Linked DNA regions of Sporosarcina pasteurii. The protein of the gene in region 2 interacts with the protein of the main gene of each other region in a pairwise test. Links are inferred from orthologs where the notes say so. Each region holds a gene or a part of one and is shown on either strand. Other genes may lie near its edges.

Region 1 (8,458 bases), 1.9 Mb from region 2 along the record:
TTTGTTAAAATAGAATGTAAGGACATTTTATTAGTCAGTCGATGCATCGTTTCCATAAAAAGGAATATGGTAAAGGGCGCTTGTATTAAACCAATTGACAGAGAAAAAACTGTATTTCCCAGGAAATATAGTGAGGGTACAAGCACCATTTGTTAAAAAAAGGATATTTCTTTACTAATTAAGAAAGTAGGGATAAGATTGTTAGCAAATTTATTGAAGGAATCAACGTACACGGTTATTTATTCTGGTGCAGGGATGTCTACGGAAAGTGGTTTACCAGATTTTCGTTCAGCCAAAAAAGGGCTTTGGGAACAAGAAGATCCGGCTCGTGTTGCAAGTACAGAAGCTTTAAATCGAGACGTTGAGAAGTTCTTTCAATTTTACAGACAGCGGGTGATAGGCGTTAAAGATTGTCTACCGCATGCTGGCTATGACATTTTATCTAAATGGGAGAAAAATGGAACAATCCAATCAGTGATTACTCAAAATGTGGATGGCTTTCATACAGAGTCAGGATCAGAAAATGTACTGGAATTACATGGAACATTGCAAAAAGTACATTGTCAAACGTGTAAAAAAGAATATGATAGTTCAATGTATGAAAAGGAAGATTTTTACTGTGATTGCGGTGGCAAGCTAAGACCTTCCGTCGTTTTATTTGGTGAAGCATTGCCAGAAGGTCCTTTTATGAAAGCTGCCGAAGAAAGTGAAAAAGCTGATTTGTTTATCGTACTAGGGTCATCTTTAACTGTAACCCCTGCCAACCAATTTCCATTAATTGCAAAAGATTCAGGCGCGAAATTAGTGATTGTGAATCTAGAACCGACTCATTTTGATCATCATGCAGACCTTGTGATAAACGATAAAAAAATTGGTCAATTATTAGCTGATGTTGATCGTCGTCTGTAAAGGTTATGTGAATGACATCATTGTATCTAATGGTGCATTTGGTTGGATAATATCTTGTACATCTAGTATTGGGATTGGGAAGTATGGGAATCCCCAATAATAAGGAGTAATTTCATATAATTGAAAATACACAACAAGTGAAGTATCTGCGATATAGAAATCTTGGTCAGGTCGGATGCTTTTAAAAGGTTCTAATAAATCGACCTGCCATTTTTTTATATCTTTGTCTATGATCGTGGATAATTTCTTTACATAATCGCTATTTGATTTAAACAGTTCTTTTAGTGTGTATTGTTTACCGGTTTTCGTATCAAAAGTGAGTGATTTTACGATAGTCATCCCATGCGCGCCGCCCGTAAAAGAATAGACGATTAAATTTAAGCTTAAAATCCCTCTTTGATTGTTTTTGATTTCAAAATTTGCGATGAGTTCCACAAGATTTGGGGCATAATAACTTTGTTCTACTAGCAAATTATTTAATAAAGTGACGATGGCTGTATTAATTGCATGTTGGGCCTGTTGATTCTCTAAGTTATGGACAAGTGGATAATAGACATTAACATGAGGGGGCGTATTCGGCAATTTTTCGATGCGGATCGAAACGGGAAAATCCATACATCTCTTCCTTTCTACCTAAGTATCACCTTATACTATGTTAGGCGAATGAATAGGTGCACGAATGGAATCTCAAGTCGTCTTTTAATTATGTTGGATAATCAAATGTTAGGAAAGTGAAAAGTGCTATTGATAAGAAATTGGAGTGAGTTATACGATGAAAAAGGATTCGTGGATTAAACATAAAGAAGATCAGGCAACAGATGAACAGTTTTGGGATAAATTAATGAAATTTGGAAAACGAATAGGGGAGAAAACAGTTTATTACAGCTTACTTTTATATTATACTGCGAAAAGTCCATCAGTACCTAAGTCTTCGAAAATGATTATTGTCGGCGCGCTTAGTTATTTAATATTTCCAGTAGACGTCATCCCCGACTTTATCCCCGTTGTAGGACTTGCTGATGATAGTGCCGTCATTGCGGCAGCTGTGTATAAGGTGTTTTCTCATATTGATGATTCTATAAAAAATCAAGCGAAAGAAAAATTAACTACGATTTTTGGAGAAACCTCGGATAGTTGATTTTTAATTAATAAAAGTAGAAGGGAAGTATCAACTACCTTCTACTTTTTTGTATGGAAAACATCATTCGTATATAATACGTGGTGCTTTGCGAATGAAAACTTCCCAATTTGTTCCTGTCCCAATTCGATAAGCATCTGCGAAAGAACCTTGGTTAATGGCGATTCCGATATTGTCTAATGAATTTACATAAACAAGCGGTTCCCCAATATGCAAATCTGCAAACGAACGGCCATAGGTCATAATATTATTGTAAATCGTTCTCCCGTCCGTAATAATAGTAACTTCAAATGAATCTCCATGTTGTTTTGCGATTTTCCTGAATAGTTCACGACTGATATTCGTCCATAAGTTCCCGAATGGTCGATCTATAATATCGATGTTCCCCGAAATAATTTCATTTTCGATCGTAGCATTTTTAAGCGGCAATGAAATAATCTCATCCGTATTGAATGATGGCCCTACTTCTTCAAATTGAATCACATCTGCTGCAAGGCGTGCTGCTGTATAAGCAAAAATATCACGACCATGGAAAGTATGTGATTCTCCAGAATTCGGAAGGCGGTTAATAGATTCGTCAATTTCTCGAATTTCTGTAATGCCAATGGATGCGTTGACATGCGTTAACGTTCCGTTATCAGGTGTAACGATATAATGATTGTTAACGGTTTTTGCAACGACCGCACGACGATCCGATCCAACCCCAGGATCTACAATTGAAACGAAAACAGTTTCTTCTGGCCAATAACCGATTGCTTGAAGAAGACGATAAGAAGCTTCCCATAGATTATATTGAGGAATTTGATGTGTAACTTCAAAAATTGGAATCCCTAATTTCACTGAGTTTGCAACACCATGCATGGCACTGACTGCACCATCACTATTCCCGAAATCCGATTGAAAAACTAGTAATCCTTTTGTCATTGACTAACACTCCTAATCGTTATTTACTAAAGTACCGATGAACAAGCTATGTACAGTAAAAATGGAATAAAAAAACCCGCCCAAATCAACCTTACGATTGAAAAGGACGAGAATTATCTCTCGTGTTACCACCTTAATTCGTCGCTTATTCGCATAAGCAACCTCAGCTAGTACAGAATTCTGTGACGATGAATTCTAGACTGTGGCTTTGGTAACGGGGACCAACTCCCGCTGGTAGCTACTGATGCATGAGTATGCACGTTCAATCCAGAGCTCAGAGGCCATATTTCAAATGAAAGATTTTTTGCTTCTTCTCAGCTACCGAAGCTTTCTGGTAAAAAATCGAACATTTTACTTTTCTCTTCAACGCCTGTAAGTATTTATTAATAATTTACACGATTAGGAAATAATAGTCAACCCTTTTAGTAGATAAATCAAAAAACTTCGTTAAGTCTGAAGTAGACTGAACAAAAATAATATATCACTGGGATTAATCAATCCGCACAAATCCAAATAAACGATACTAGAATCCTAAAAAAGTTAGTCAAAATAAAAAGCCGTGTCCAGAATTTTATATCCTGGACACATATTCCATATTAAAGCTGATACTTAAATATTTATATCAATCATTTTCATATGCTTTTTTCTTTTTACGGAATCTGCTAAACAGTTCATAAACAAGTGGTACGAAAATCAACGTGAGAAGTGTTGAACTTGTGAGACCGCCAATGACAGTAATTCCGAGTCCTTTTGAAATTAGACCGCTACCTTCTGCACCAATTGCAAGTGGAACGAGCGCACCGATTGTTGCGATGGCTGTCATTAAGATAGGACGTAATCTGGTTGTTCCTGCCTCAAGAATCGCTTCACGCGTAGACAACCCTTGTTGTTCCATGTTAATGACGCGGTCGATGAGAACAATAGCGTTTGTAACAACGATTCCGATTAGCATCAATACGCCAATCATGGAAGATACACTAATCGTCTCACCAGCAATTAATAATCCGACGAGTGCTCCAATAACCGTGAATGGTAAGGAGAAGAGAACGGCAAATGGTGCAAGTCCGCCACCAAATGTAATGACTAAAATGAGATATACAATGGCAATCGCCGCTAGAATGGCTAAGCCAAGCTGTGTAAATGCTTCCGCGATATCTTCCGTCACACCGGCTGTATTGATTTCTACACCATCAGGTAGTGATAATTCATCAATTTTGCTCTGCACATTCATTGAAACTTTAGCAATGTCTTTTTCAGTAATCGTTGCTGAAACGCTTGCGAATATCTTTCCGTTTCGGCGAGAAACCGTATCTGAAGTTGTTCCTTCTTGTACTTCAACAAATTCAGAAATTGGGATTTCCATTCCGAAAGGAGATTGGACTGTTTCTTTCAATAAATCATCAATTGTTTGATGTTCTTTTTCTTCCGTGGCCACAACTACATCTATGGTATTGTTCCCATTTGTAATTTTCGTTAATACTTCACGTTGCTTCATTGGGTTTAATTCCATCCCGATTTGGGCTGTCGTTAATCCAAATTGAGTTAGTTTTTCTTGATCGGCAACGAGTTTGTATTCTTTATAGGATTTTGCCAAACTTGTTTTAACGTCTGCTAAATCAGCTTCGTCATTTAAGATGGATTCAATCTCCTTAATAACTGGTTCAATATCATCAATGTGATTGCCATAAACGTAATAGCTTAGTGCATTACTTGCACCACCCATACCGAAGTCTTGTGGTTTAAATTCGCCTTGTGTGTCTAAAGATTGAAGTTCTTCCATCGTATCTTCGGTGACCTTCGTAAAGTTTTTCGTGTCATTATCAAATATAACGAACATCAATGCACCGTTTGATGCGCCGGGTGACATTGGATTTTCTCCGCCAACAGAAACTTGAATTGTTTCAACGTCTTTTAAATCTGCTAAATACTTTTCAGCTTTTTGGACGTTTTTGTTGACTGTCTCTAAAGTTTCCCCTGGTTCAGGCGTGTACGTAATATACATCATCTTTTGTTCATCGTCAGGGAGGAAACTTACGCCGATAACGGGCACTAAAAATAAACTTCCGACGAGCAATGCAATAGAAATAATGGACGTGATGACTTTATGATTCAATGTCCAGTTCAACATTTTCTCGTAAGCAGTTGCCATTTTACCTTTATGTTCTTTGTGAACGCCACTATCTGTATATAGCTCTTTCTTGAATAAAGAATGAGCGAGCATAGGGACAATCGTAACTGCAACAATCAAAGAAGCGAGTAACGCAAAGACAATCGTTAATGCAAAAGGCATAAATAACTCTCCGACCATCCCGCCAACTAAACCGATTGGAAGGAAAACGGCCACTGTTACAAGCGTCGATGAAGTAATGGGTTTAAACATTTGTAGCGTTGCTTCACGGACTAGTGCTCTGCCTGTTAATTTTTCATTCGGTAAGTGCATTCTTCGATAAATATTTTCTACAACGACAATCGAGTCATCTATGACACGGCCAATTGCTACAGTCATTGCACCGAGTGTCATCATATTTAAGGTAATATCCATTAAATTTAGGAAGATAACCGCGATTAGGAGTGACATCGGAATGGACACGATTGAAATAATTGTTGATCTGAAATTACGTAAGAAAAGCATGATAATTAGGACCGCAAAAAGTGCACCAAATAATGCTTTATTGAGCATAGTATCAACGGATTCTTCAATTGGTTCACCTTGGTCAAGCGTTGTGGCAATTGTTACACCTTTATGTTCTTTTTCGAACTGCTTGATTTCGTCTTTTACTTTATTGACAACATCAACAGTATTCGATTGTTGTGCTTTGATAATTTGAACGGCAATGGCTTCTTTACCATTCGTTCTGGAAATCGATTCAGCTTTTCCGACAAGCTCAATTTTTGCGATTTCACCTAATGTAACAGTTGGCAATCCAGTCTTCTGTCCGGAGGGTGGAACTGTTCCTTCCATATCACCTTGGTTGCCTACTCCAGCTGGCATTACAGGGATTAAAATTTCTTTAAAGTCATCCACTGTCGTTACTTTTCCATCTACAATCACAGATTGTTCCTCGTCTCCGAACTGGAATAAACCTAATGGCATTTTGATATCGGAGCCTTTAATGATCATTTTAACCGTTTCTTCATCTAAATGAAGAGAAGCCATTTTTTCTTTATCAAATGTTAGACGGATTTCTTCGATTTGCTGTCCTGAGATGGATGCACTCGAAACACCTTCGATTGATTCTAGGCTAGGGACTAAGGAGTCTTCTACTTTTCTCGTTAACTCTTCTAAACTAGCATCACTATCAGAAACACTTACTGCTAAAACAGGGAAGGCGTTAATGCTAATCCTTCCAACGTCAGGTTCCATCGCATTTTCAGGAAGCTGAATATTTTTTAATGCCTCTTCTACTTCGCTTTCTGCTTTCTCCATATCTGTCCCAAAGCTAAATTCGATTTGCAGGGAAGAAGCATTCTGATAAGAGGTTGAATTAACAGAAGACACACCGCTTACATTCGCGACTGCCTTTTCTAAAGGATCCGAGATCTCATCAGCTACTTGATCTGGGGTAGCCCCTGGATAAATTGTCGTTACGCTAACGACTGGGATCGTAATATCAGGAATCGTTTCCAGTTTCATACGTGTGCCTGAATAAAGTCCGGCTACTGTAATAATAATTGTCAGGAGCCAAACCGCGAGTTTATTTCTCATTACAAAATTGACAATTGATTTCATAAGTACCTCCAAGGAATAATTTTGACCATTTGCAACGTGTGCATTATGATAGAACTAACTAGTCAGTCATAGAACTTATGTAGCTCTAAGTAAATGTAAATTACCTCTATTAAGTAGAATGAGCTAGACTATAGATTCATATTAATGACTGCTTGGTCAGAAGTCAACGAATACCATTATACAACTATGGAGATAGTAATAGTACTGACAATGAAAGTGAATGCAAACTAGAAGTGACCGGTCAGTCAAAGGTCAGGCATAACGGTACTTACAATCATTGAAAGGCTGAGGGGTTGTAAATTTGACAGATAGAAAAATATTAATTATTGAAAAGGCAGCAGAATTATTTGCGGAAAAAGGTTTTGATGCAACGTCCGTGCAAGATATAACAGATGCTTGTGGGATCTCAAAAGGTTCATTCTACCTTTCATTCAAATCGAAAGATAATTTATTGTTCTCGATCTTTGAATACTTTACAAATAAATTAATGAAAAGAATGGCCGAACTAAAAGATATCAATATTGAAGCACGTGAACGACTGAAGTTGTTTTTTAAGGTTCAATTCGAAGAAATCGCACGTTATTCGGATTTTATTTTAATGCAAATGAGAGAGCAAACAAATCCAATTAATGAAGAAATGTTACAGCTTATGAACAATATGAGAAGAAGAACCTATCAGTTACAAGAGGATGTACTCCTTGATGTCTATGGAGAAAAAGTTGAGCGTCATCTGCCTGATCTTCATGTGCTATTACACGGAATACTGACAGGATATATTGAAATCATTATTTTTAATAAAGATTCTTTGAATTATGAGGCGTTAGCAAAGTTTTTAGTAGCAAGAACCGATTCAATCGTGGCTGGATTAACCGAACCACTTTTACGTCAGGAGCAATTAATTGGTTTTGAAATCGATATGAATGAGCTACTCCTGTCAACTTCAGAAATAATAGAAGAAATTCGAACGTTAAAACAAGAACGTCTCGAGGAAGATATACAAATCAGTTTGGATGTGATTGAAGAAGAACTGTTATCGGAGACCGTTCGAAAACCTGTTATATTAGGTATGATTTCAAATTTAAAAGAAGATATACGAACTGAAAAGGTAGTGCGTAAACTTCAGTTATACTTAAAAAATCTATAAAATAGATTACCTCAGCTTTAAAAGCGTAGCAATGTTGACTCAGAACATTTCTGCGCTTTTCCTATTGGATTGTTGTATGGGAGTTGACCAGCAACAAATGCTAAATATTAGAATAGCAGGTATAGAAGTTTAAATAAAAAAAGTGACACTTAATTGACTGGAGTGGAAAGCGTCCGCTCGGAACGGAAGTCAATGTTTTAACCAGTAACTCTATCTCAGGAATTATAAGTTGAATTCATTTTTTGACTTATCTAGTGGTGCTTTCACTTTAGTTGTAAAGTGCTGTAAAGTAGGAGTAAGTGTGTATTAAAAAAGGAGAGAGCAACTTGAAAATCTTTCATACAGCGGATTGGCATTTAGGGAAACTTGTTCAAGGTGTTTATATGACGGAAGAACAATCATATATATTAGAGCAGTTTATCGAAGCGATTGAAGAGGAGCAACCTGATGCAGTCATTATTGCAGGTGACTTATATGATCGGGCAGTGCCGCCAACAGAAGCGGTAGCCTTGTTTGACAATGTCCTTAAAAGTATAGTAGTAGACTTAGATGTACCAGTGATCGCAGTTGCTGGCAACCATGACAGTCCTGGTAGACTTCAGTTCGGTAGCCA
Region 2 (7,815 bases):
ACCAACTGCTCCAAATCGGAAATTTTTTCCTCTTCCACTTTTTCCGATAATATTTCTTCTATTTTTTTAATTTCCTGTTCGATACTGATGTAAGACGCTTCTGAATCCGCAAGTTTATTCACAATTGACTCATAGCGTTCCATTCCGTCCGTTGGAAAACGAAGATCCTTCACAGAATTATATTGATGTTCAAGGTTTCGCTTTTTTAAATAAAGCGGTAAAACTTGCCGCTTGACCGTTAATTCCCCAACTTGGTCATTATACTCCCTTTTTTGTTCTCGTAACACCATCAATTGTTCATCAATTTCTTTAATTCGATGAACGGCTGGCGCATAATTTTCAAGCTTTCTTTGTTCTTCTAGGAGCTGAGTTTCCAATGTCCGCAGTTCGCTTAACTTCGCATTGATTGCTGGATTTCTGCCATTTTTCTTAAACAGTAAATCCATTTCTCTTTCCATCTTTGCTTCAACTTTCAATAAATCGTCAACACCCGTAGTCCCTGAAGCTAGGAGCGTACGACTCAATTCGTGTTCATCCATTTTCTCAAAACCTTGAAGTTGTAAAAGCGAGAAAGCAAAAATAGATTCAAACGAAGCACGATCATATTGCCTAAGCAGTTTATTTAACGCTTCCTGTTCACCTTTCTCTCCGTTTTCAAAATACACGGTGACATCTCCAGCTGATTTTCCACGAACCCGTTCTACAATACACTTTCCATATAGTTTGTCATCAAGATGAACTTGCCCACCGTATCTTCCACCCGACTTCGGCTCATAGCGTAAAAGTGGACTATTTCGAGCGGGAAAGCCGAATAAAATATGTAAAATGAATTGCTGAATCGTCGTTTTCCCCGCTTCATTATGTCCATAAAGTACGTTCATCGTCGGGCCGAGTTCAATCGTCACGTCTTCATGTTTTCCAAATCCATAAATGACTAACTTATCAATTTTCAAGAGCTACCTCACTTCCTTTCTGACAGTTCGGCAATCAGTCTTTTTTCTGCTTCAGTTCGAATGTCATTGAAGTCATCTTCCGTTAATCGTTCCAAGTATTTGAGGCTTCGTGCATGTTGATAAACGTCTTGTAATACGTCTTGCCATTGTTCCGACGTCCAACTTTCCATTGTTGATATAATTGGGTTTATGAGCGCCTCAGTGACATCATGATTTATAAACGTTCGCTCGTAACTTATACGGCTAATCCAAACAAACGGCTCTCGCTCTTGCAAAAATTCGCGTAATGTCATTAACCATTCTTCTTCAGTAGATTGGTTAAATAATTCCGCCGCATCTTCATCAATATCTATCATTTGAAGTTCTAAAATGGATGCACCTTGTTTCGCTTGGAAGGCGTCTAATTCTGTTGTGCAAACCTCAAACCATTGACCTGCATGTTTAATACCTGCACAAGAAATCGATATTTGCTCAAATACAATAGTCGAGGCAGGAACAAATTCGAGTTGTGCATCTCCTTTTGAGAGCGCCACTTCGTAAAATCCTTTCATGCCCCGTTCATTTCGATGTCGTCCTTGTAAATTACCTGGATACACAATCGGAGGTTCTTGATGAAGCTGTTGTCGTTTATGAATATGGCCAAGTGCCCAGTAATCATAGCGCTTTGACAGCAATGCTTCTTTCGTAAAAGGTGCATAGACTGCATGAGATTCATCGCCCACAAGACTCCCATGTAATAAACCGATATGAATTCCTTCCGATGGTGCCACCGGATACTGTTCAACCATCGCTTCACGAATATGACGTTCACCGTAACTAAAACCGTAAACATTGACCGTTTCGCCCCGAATATTCAACGTTCGTGCTCCTACTTTCTCATCAAAAACATGAACGTTTCCCGGTAAATCAAACCTTGTCCAATTCCCTTTCAAATGATCATGATTTCCATAAGAAATAAATACAGGAATATCAGCCTCATCTAACTTTTTCATTCCTTCTTGGAACTTTAATTGAGCGCGTAGACTCCTGTCTTCCCCGTCATAAATATCACCAACAATGAGCACAAAATCTGGTTTCGTTTTGATCGCATACTCTATTAAATCGGAAAATGCCTCAAACGTACTATTTCTTAGTTGGTCAAACCGTTCTATCGGTAAACCGGTCATCCCTTTAAATGGCGTGTCAAGATGTAAATCAGCTGTATGTAAAAAACGAAGCTTCGACAAAAGAATCCCTCCCCCTCGCACAACGAATATTTGTTCTTATTTTATCATAGATGATACGTTTCGTGAAACGCCTTCTATAATTATTGACTTTGTTTGGGGGCGAGAGGAATCCGCAAAAGAGGCAGCGGAATTCGTCGCGAAGGCGGAGTTCTAGGACAAGGGAGCGGAGTTCACAGTACTTAAAATAAAAAATCCACCTTCAAGCAAAGCACGTCGCTTTCTCTTATAGGTGGATGCATATTTAATTCATTATCATCCTACGAAATTTTTCAAATGGATTATTCTTTACCAAGCTGAATCGCTTTTTTAATATCTTTCAACGAGCGTGACGGGCCATACATCAAGACGCCGCCTTTGTACACGCGCGCACCAAACCAGCCAAAGATAAAAATGGTGATAAGCATAATCGCAATTGACAATATTGGCTCCCACATCGGCAAGTCAAGCATCCCAACCCGTAAAAACATGACGAGTGGTGCGAAGAATGGGATATACGATGTATACTTCAAGTACGCCAACTCAGGGTTGCCAATTCCCGCCGCTGCAAGCATAAACGCAATAATGATTAGAAATGTCATCGGCATAATCATTTGGTTTACATCTTCTGTACGACTGACGAGCGAACCTAAAAGTGCTGCAAGCGTTGCATATAAAAAATATCCAAGCAAAAAGAAAACGATCGCATAAATAATTGTCCCGACATCCAAGTTCGAAAAGCCAAAAAACATGAATAATCCGTCAACCATATCTGCTGAAGTAGTTTTCAATGCGATAAAAGCCGAAGCTCCGAGCAGCGCCATTTGTAATAAACCAAGTGTACCAATGCCCAGTACTTTGGCAAATAAATGTTTAACTGGTGACACACTCGAAATTAATATTTCCATCACACGTGAAGATTTTTCTGTGGCCACTTCCATTGCAATCATATTGGAATAAAAAATGACCGCAAAGTATATTAAGAACATTAATACATAAACAAGTCCGCGCGCTTGATTTAACTCTTCTTCAGACTTTGCAGAAGGCGAGAGGGAATGTGTCTCAAATTGAACCGGTGTAAATAATGTTTGCACTTGCTCCCCTGTCAAGGAAAGTTCTGCTGCTTTCAATTCCGTTTGGATCGATTGGAGCGCATCTTCAATCATCATGGGAAGCATATATTCCATTGAACTCATTGTGTAATAAGTGGATTCGATTGTATTGTCAGCTGTTAAATCAATCACAACTAACGAGTCAATTTTATCGTTTCTCACTTCCTCGATTAAGACCTCTTTATCTTTCGTACTTAAATTCAACGTAACTTCTGACTCATTAAGCATAAATTGTGCTTCTAAACTTTCAAATACTTGGCCACTTTCATCGAAGACATATAAAATCTCTTCAGAACTTTCGCCACCTATCTTTTTAACTGTATCAATAATCGAAGTCATGTTGGCTAATAAAAATATACCGGCAATCATAATTGCGGTCGTAATAATAAACGACTTCGTTTTTCCCTTCGTGACGAATGCCTGCTTGAAAATCAGCATAAATTCACGCATGTACGTTCCCCACCTTTTCAATGAAAATATCTTGTAAGGATGGTTCTTCAATCGCAAAATGACGAATTGCCCCGAATCGTAATGCAGCTTCCAAAAGCGCATGAGCTACTTCTTCTGTTTCGACTTGAAAGACAGCACCTTCGATTGACTTTTGTATTGAAGTAACTCCTGCGATATTGGCAAGTGAAGATAAGTCATGTTCCGAGTGGATTCGAACATTTTGCTTGCCGAATGACCGCTTTACTTCTCGTAATGAACCATTCACAACTTGTTTTCCATGATGAATAATGCTTAGTTGTTCACATAACTCTTCAACGTGATCCATGCGGTGACTTGAAAAAATGATTGTCGCCCCATTGTTTCTAAATTCGAGAATTGCATTTTTCAGCATTTCAACGTTAACAGGGTCTAATCCAGAAAACGGTTCGTCTAAAATGAGTAATCGTGGCTGATGTATAAGTGAGGCGATGACCTGAATTTTTTGTTGATTACCTTTGGAGAGCTCTTCTACCTTTTTATTCGCATAATGAGGGATTTCCATTCTCTCCAACCATTGTTTCAATGCAGCTTTCGCATCCGCTTTTTTCATGCCTCTTAATTGCCCGAGGAAAATCAACTGATCTTCAACTTTCATCTTTGGATAAAGCCCTCTTTCTTCCGGCAAATAACCAATTTCTGGGCTAGTCGCATAGGAAATAGCTGAATCATTCCACGTAATTCTTCCTTCATTTGCATTTAATAAGCCTAAAATCATTCGAAACGTTGTCGTTTTTCCAGCTCCATTCGCGCCTAAAAATCCATACATTATTCCTTGTTCAACCGATAATGTTAAATTATCAACGGCTGTAAAATTACCAAAACGTTTCGTTACGTTCTCTAGTTGCAAACTCATGACAAATTTCCTCCCTTTCATCCATACTAAGCATATACGAATTTCTATGATAGAAGTTTCAATTTTATCGCTGAATTAATGTTTTGTACGCTCAAAGCTGCTAAATTTATGGAAGAGATGAATTACATCAGCTACGTTCGGGAGAAAATAAAGCTAACCGAAATTTGATTCGTGCTTAAGTCATGCATACTACAGGTAGTGTCTACTTTACATTCGATGCGCGTCAAGCCGATTTTACAAGTTCCATTTTAAAATCTTTCATAGTATACTAAAAGCAGTCAATGAATGGGGGAGAGAAAATCATGAAAGTGTACAAACTAACAGCATACGAATCAAATGGAACTGTCATTATGGATGAATCTGTTGAAGCTGGTAATGATGAAGAGGCAAAAGAAAAAGGACATGCGATTCTGGAAGAAAAAAATCTACTCGAATCTACGCATCGTCTGGCATCTCCAACCGGGAAACTGATCCTATTTCATAGCTAATGTTTTTGGTAACGACACAATTTTCGAGAGATTTTTTAAAATTGCGTCGTGTGATGTTGATACATGTAAACTGATGATTAGAAGAGGTGTTGTTATGAAGATTGCTTTAATCGCCCATGACGAAAAGAAGAATGAGATGGTCAACTTCACCATTGCATACGAACATTTTTTTCAAAAGCAGGAGCTTTATTCGACGGGCACAACGGGTAAAAGAATTATGGCCGAGACGAACTTAAAAATCGAACGGTTAATGTCAGGACCTTTAGGGGGCGACCAACAAATCGGGGCGATGATTGCAACGGATGACATCGATTTAATTATTTTCTTCCGCGATCCGCTCACGGCTCAACCCCACGAACCAGACGTAAGTGCTTTGCTGCGACTTTGTGATGTTTACCGAATTCCACTCGCAACAAATAGCGCAACCGCCGAGCTTCTTCTTAAGTCGATTGAAAGCGGCGATTTTGATTGGCGAAAACATATGAAGCAATAAAAAAATACCAGGTATATACTCGACAGTCACTCGGGTACATACTCGGTATTTTTGATTGATACAAAAACACCGAACACCTCCTAGTTAGATGGTGTTCGGTGTTTTTATTACTCTCCTACAAACACAGGCTTTCTTTTTTCAACAAAAGCTTTTATTCCTTCTATATGATCAGTTGTTTTCCGCATCGCGATTTGTGATTCACTTTCCAACTTAAGAATATTTTCGAGATCTGCGATTTTACCGTCGTGCAATATTTTCTTCGTTGCAATCATTGCCGCAATTGGCGATGCTAATAACTTTTCTGCATAAAGTTTGCCAGCTTTTAATGCCTGCCCTTCAACGACAATTTCATCAGCTAAGCCGACTTCTAGCGCTTCTTTCCCTTGCATCACTTTCCCGGACCAAATGATTTTCTTCGCTTCCGGAACGCCCACACGTTCCTTTAAGAAAAAGTGTCCTGCCCCATCAGGCACTAAGCCAATTCCGATAAAGTTCATCGCTAACTTACTTTCTTCCTCTGCGATAATATAATCGCATCCTAACACTAAACTAAATCCTAATCCTGCCGCTGCGCCATGGACAGTTGCAATTGTAATTTGCGGTAAACGATATAATGCTAGCGCTAAGCGAGATACGTCTACCATCACTTTATCAATTTCCATCGGCCGCGTCGGATCTACCATTTTCTTAATATCTCCTCCTGCCGAAAATGCCCGTCCTTCCCCATGGATTAGCAATACTTGCACAGATTGATCTTGCTGTAGTGCTTCAAAAGCATCTGCTAACTCTTTCATCATTACCTCATCCATCGCATTCATCGCATCTGGACGATTAAGGATTAACTGTGCTAAACGCCCTTCTTTTTTTAACTTTATTGTCTGATATGACAATTCCCCCACCTCTTTCAAATAAATGAATAGTGATTCACTTAATACTATTCGACTTACTTAACTAAACTCCTTTATTTTTTGTTCCTAAAATAGAAAAACTCTTTCATGCGGAGTATCATTTTTTCTCCACATAAAAGAGTTTCATTCATCTACACTGGTTTTTCCACAGTCGGGAAAATCGCATCTAAGTGTGCTAATTTCTTCTCAATCGATTCGTCATAAGTCATAATATAAGCTGCTGGATCTTTCGGATTGTAAAACTGTGTAATCTTCCCTGTTTCCGGGTGAATAAATTTACTCGAGGCTCCACAACCAACACCAATAATCGTCTGCACTTCTTCCATAATGACGATATTATATATACTTTCCTCACCTGGTTTTGAGTACCCTACATTCTCCAAGTTGCCTAAGATATTTTTTTGACGATATAAGTAATAAGGATGGTAGCCGTTTTCAGCAGTCCATTTCTCACCGCGCTTCATCATTCGTTCCACCGTTTTGCGGTCCGCAACTTTATATCGCTCTCTATTTTGTGACATTGCAGATGCCCGCTTAAATGATAATGTATGAATTGTAAGCGACTCAGGCTGCATTTTCGCCGTTTCTTGCAAGGAATGTTCAAATTCTTCCATGCCTTCATTGGGCAATCCGATAATTAAATCCATATTAATGTTTTTCATGCCCATATTTCTAGATAGCCAAAACTTATCAATTGTCTCTTGAACCGTATGATGGCGACCAATTGCCTTTAACGTTTCATCTGTATAAGATTGCGGATTGACACTGATTCGGTCTATGCCCCATTTCTTCAACACGTCAATTTTTTCAGGCGTGATTGTATCCGGGCGACCTGCTTCGACAGTGATTTCCCTTACTTTGTCCATATTTGGGAATGAATCATACATCGTTTTGTATAAGGCATCCATTTCTTCTGCTTCAATGGAAGTTGGTGTGCCACCGCCAAAATAAATCGTTGTGATGGTCATATCCTTTTCAGATAACCATTTCCCCATTTCACGAATTTCTTCGTGCAAGCCATCTAAAAATGAATCGACTCGTCCATTTGTTCGACGAATGGCATAAGCAGGAAACGTACAATACGCACATTTTGTCGGACAAAATGGAATTCCGATATAGATACTCACTTCTTTTTTCAAGTCATATAAGTCTGGGACTGCTTTCTTTTGAATTGAGGCGATATGCGCAAGCAATTCACTTTTTTCGCGAGACACTCGGTAGTTCGTCATCAAGTTTTCAATCGCTTGTTCTGAACTAAGCCCTTCTTGACGATATTTATGATAAAGTTTCATCGGACGGATGCCCGTTAATATCCCC

Evidence for each region.
Region 1: the proteins of AB1H92_RS12900 (region 2) and AB1H92_RS03595 interact in binary tests that used the Bacillus subtilis proteins (3 or more experiments, as listed by UniProt). The link is inferred for Sporosarcina pasteurii from one-to-one orthologs.

The regions. Positions count from the first base shown.
Region 1 is NZ_CP160452.1:783,496-791,953, forward strand. Bases 3,394-7,036 are described here. They hold AB1H92_RS03595 (efflux RND transporter permease subunit), read right to left. Parts: upstream 6,702-7,036; coding sequence 3,594-6,701; downstream 3,394-3,593. Other genes in these bases: AB1H92_RS03600 (TetR/AcrR family transcriptional regulator), read left to right, coding at 7,003-7,036. Outside these bases: AB1H92_RS03575 (NAD-dependent deacylase), read left to right, coding at 199-909; AB1H92_RS03580 (DUF3298 and DUF4163 domain-containing protein), read right to left, coding at 913-1,524; AB1H92_RS03585 (YkvA family protein), read left to right, coding at 1,682-2,047; AB1H92_RS03590 (S-adenosyl-l-methionine hydroxide adenosyltransferase family protein), read right to left, coding at 2,111-2,971; more of AB1H92_RS03600, read left to right, coding at 7,037-7,845; AB1H92_RS03605 (exonuclease SbcCD subunit D), read left to right, coding at 8,172-8,458. UniProt on the Bacillus subtilis protein: Required for self-resistance to surfactin, an antimicrobial lipopeptide surfactant produced by B.subtilis. Also required for swarming motility.
Region 2 is NZ_CP160452.1:2,685,501-2,693,315, forward strand. The notes cover bases 1,588-4,587. They hold AB1H92_RS12900 (ABC transporter permease), read right to left. Parts: upstream 3,718-4,587; coding sequence 2,458-3,717; downstream 1,588-2,457. Other genes in these bases: AB1H92_RS12895 (DNA repair exonuclease), read right to left, coding at 1,588-2,179; AB1H92_RS12905 (ABC transporter ATP-binding protein), read right to left, coding at 3,710-4,587. In the rest of the region: AB1H92_RS12890 (AAA family ATPase), read right to left, coding at 1-953; more of AB1H92_RS12895, read right to left, coding at 962-1,587; more of AB1H92_RS12905, read right to left, coding at 4,588-4,609; AB1H92_RS12910 (YhzD family protein), read left to right, coding at 4,912-5,097; AB1H92_RS12915 (methylglyoxal synthase), read left to right, coding at 5,192-5,590; AB1H92_RS12920 (enoyl-CoA hydratase), read right to left, coding at 5,698-6,480; AB1H92_RS12925 (coproporphyrinogen III oxidase), read right to left, coding at 6,630-7,815.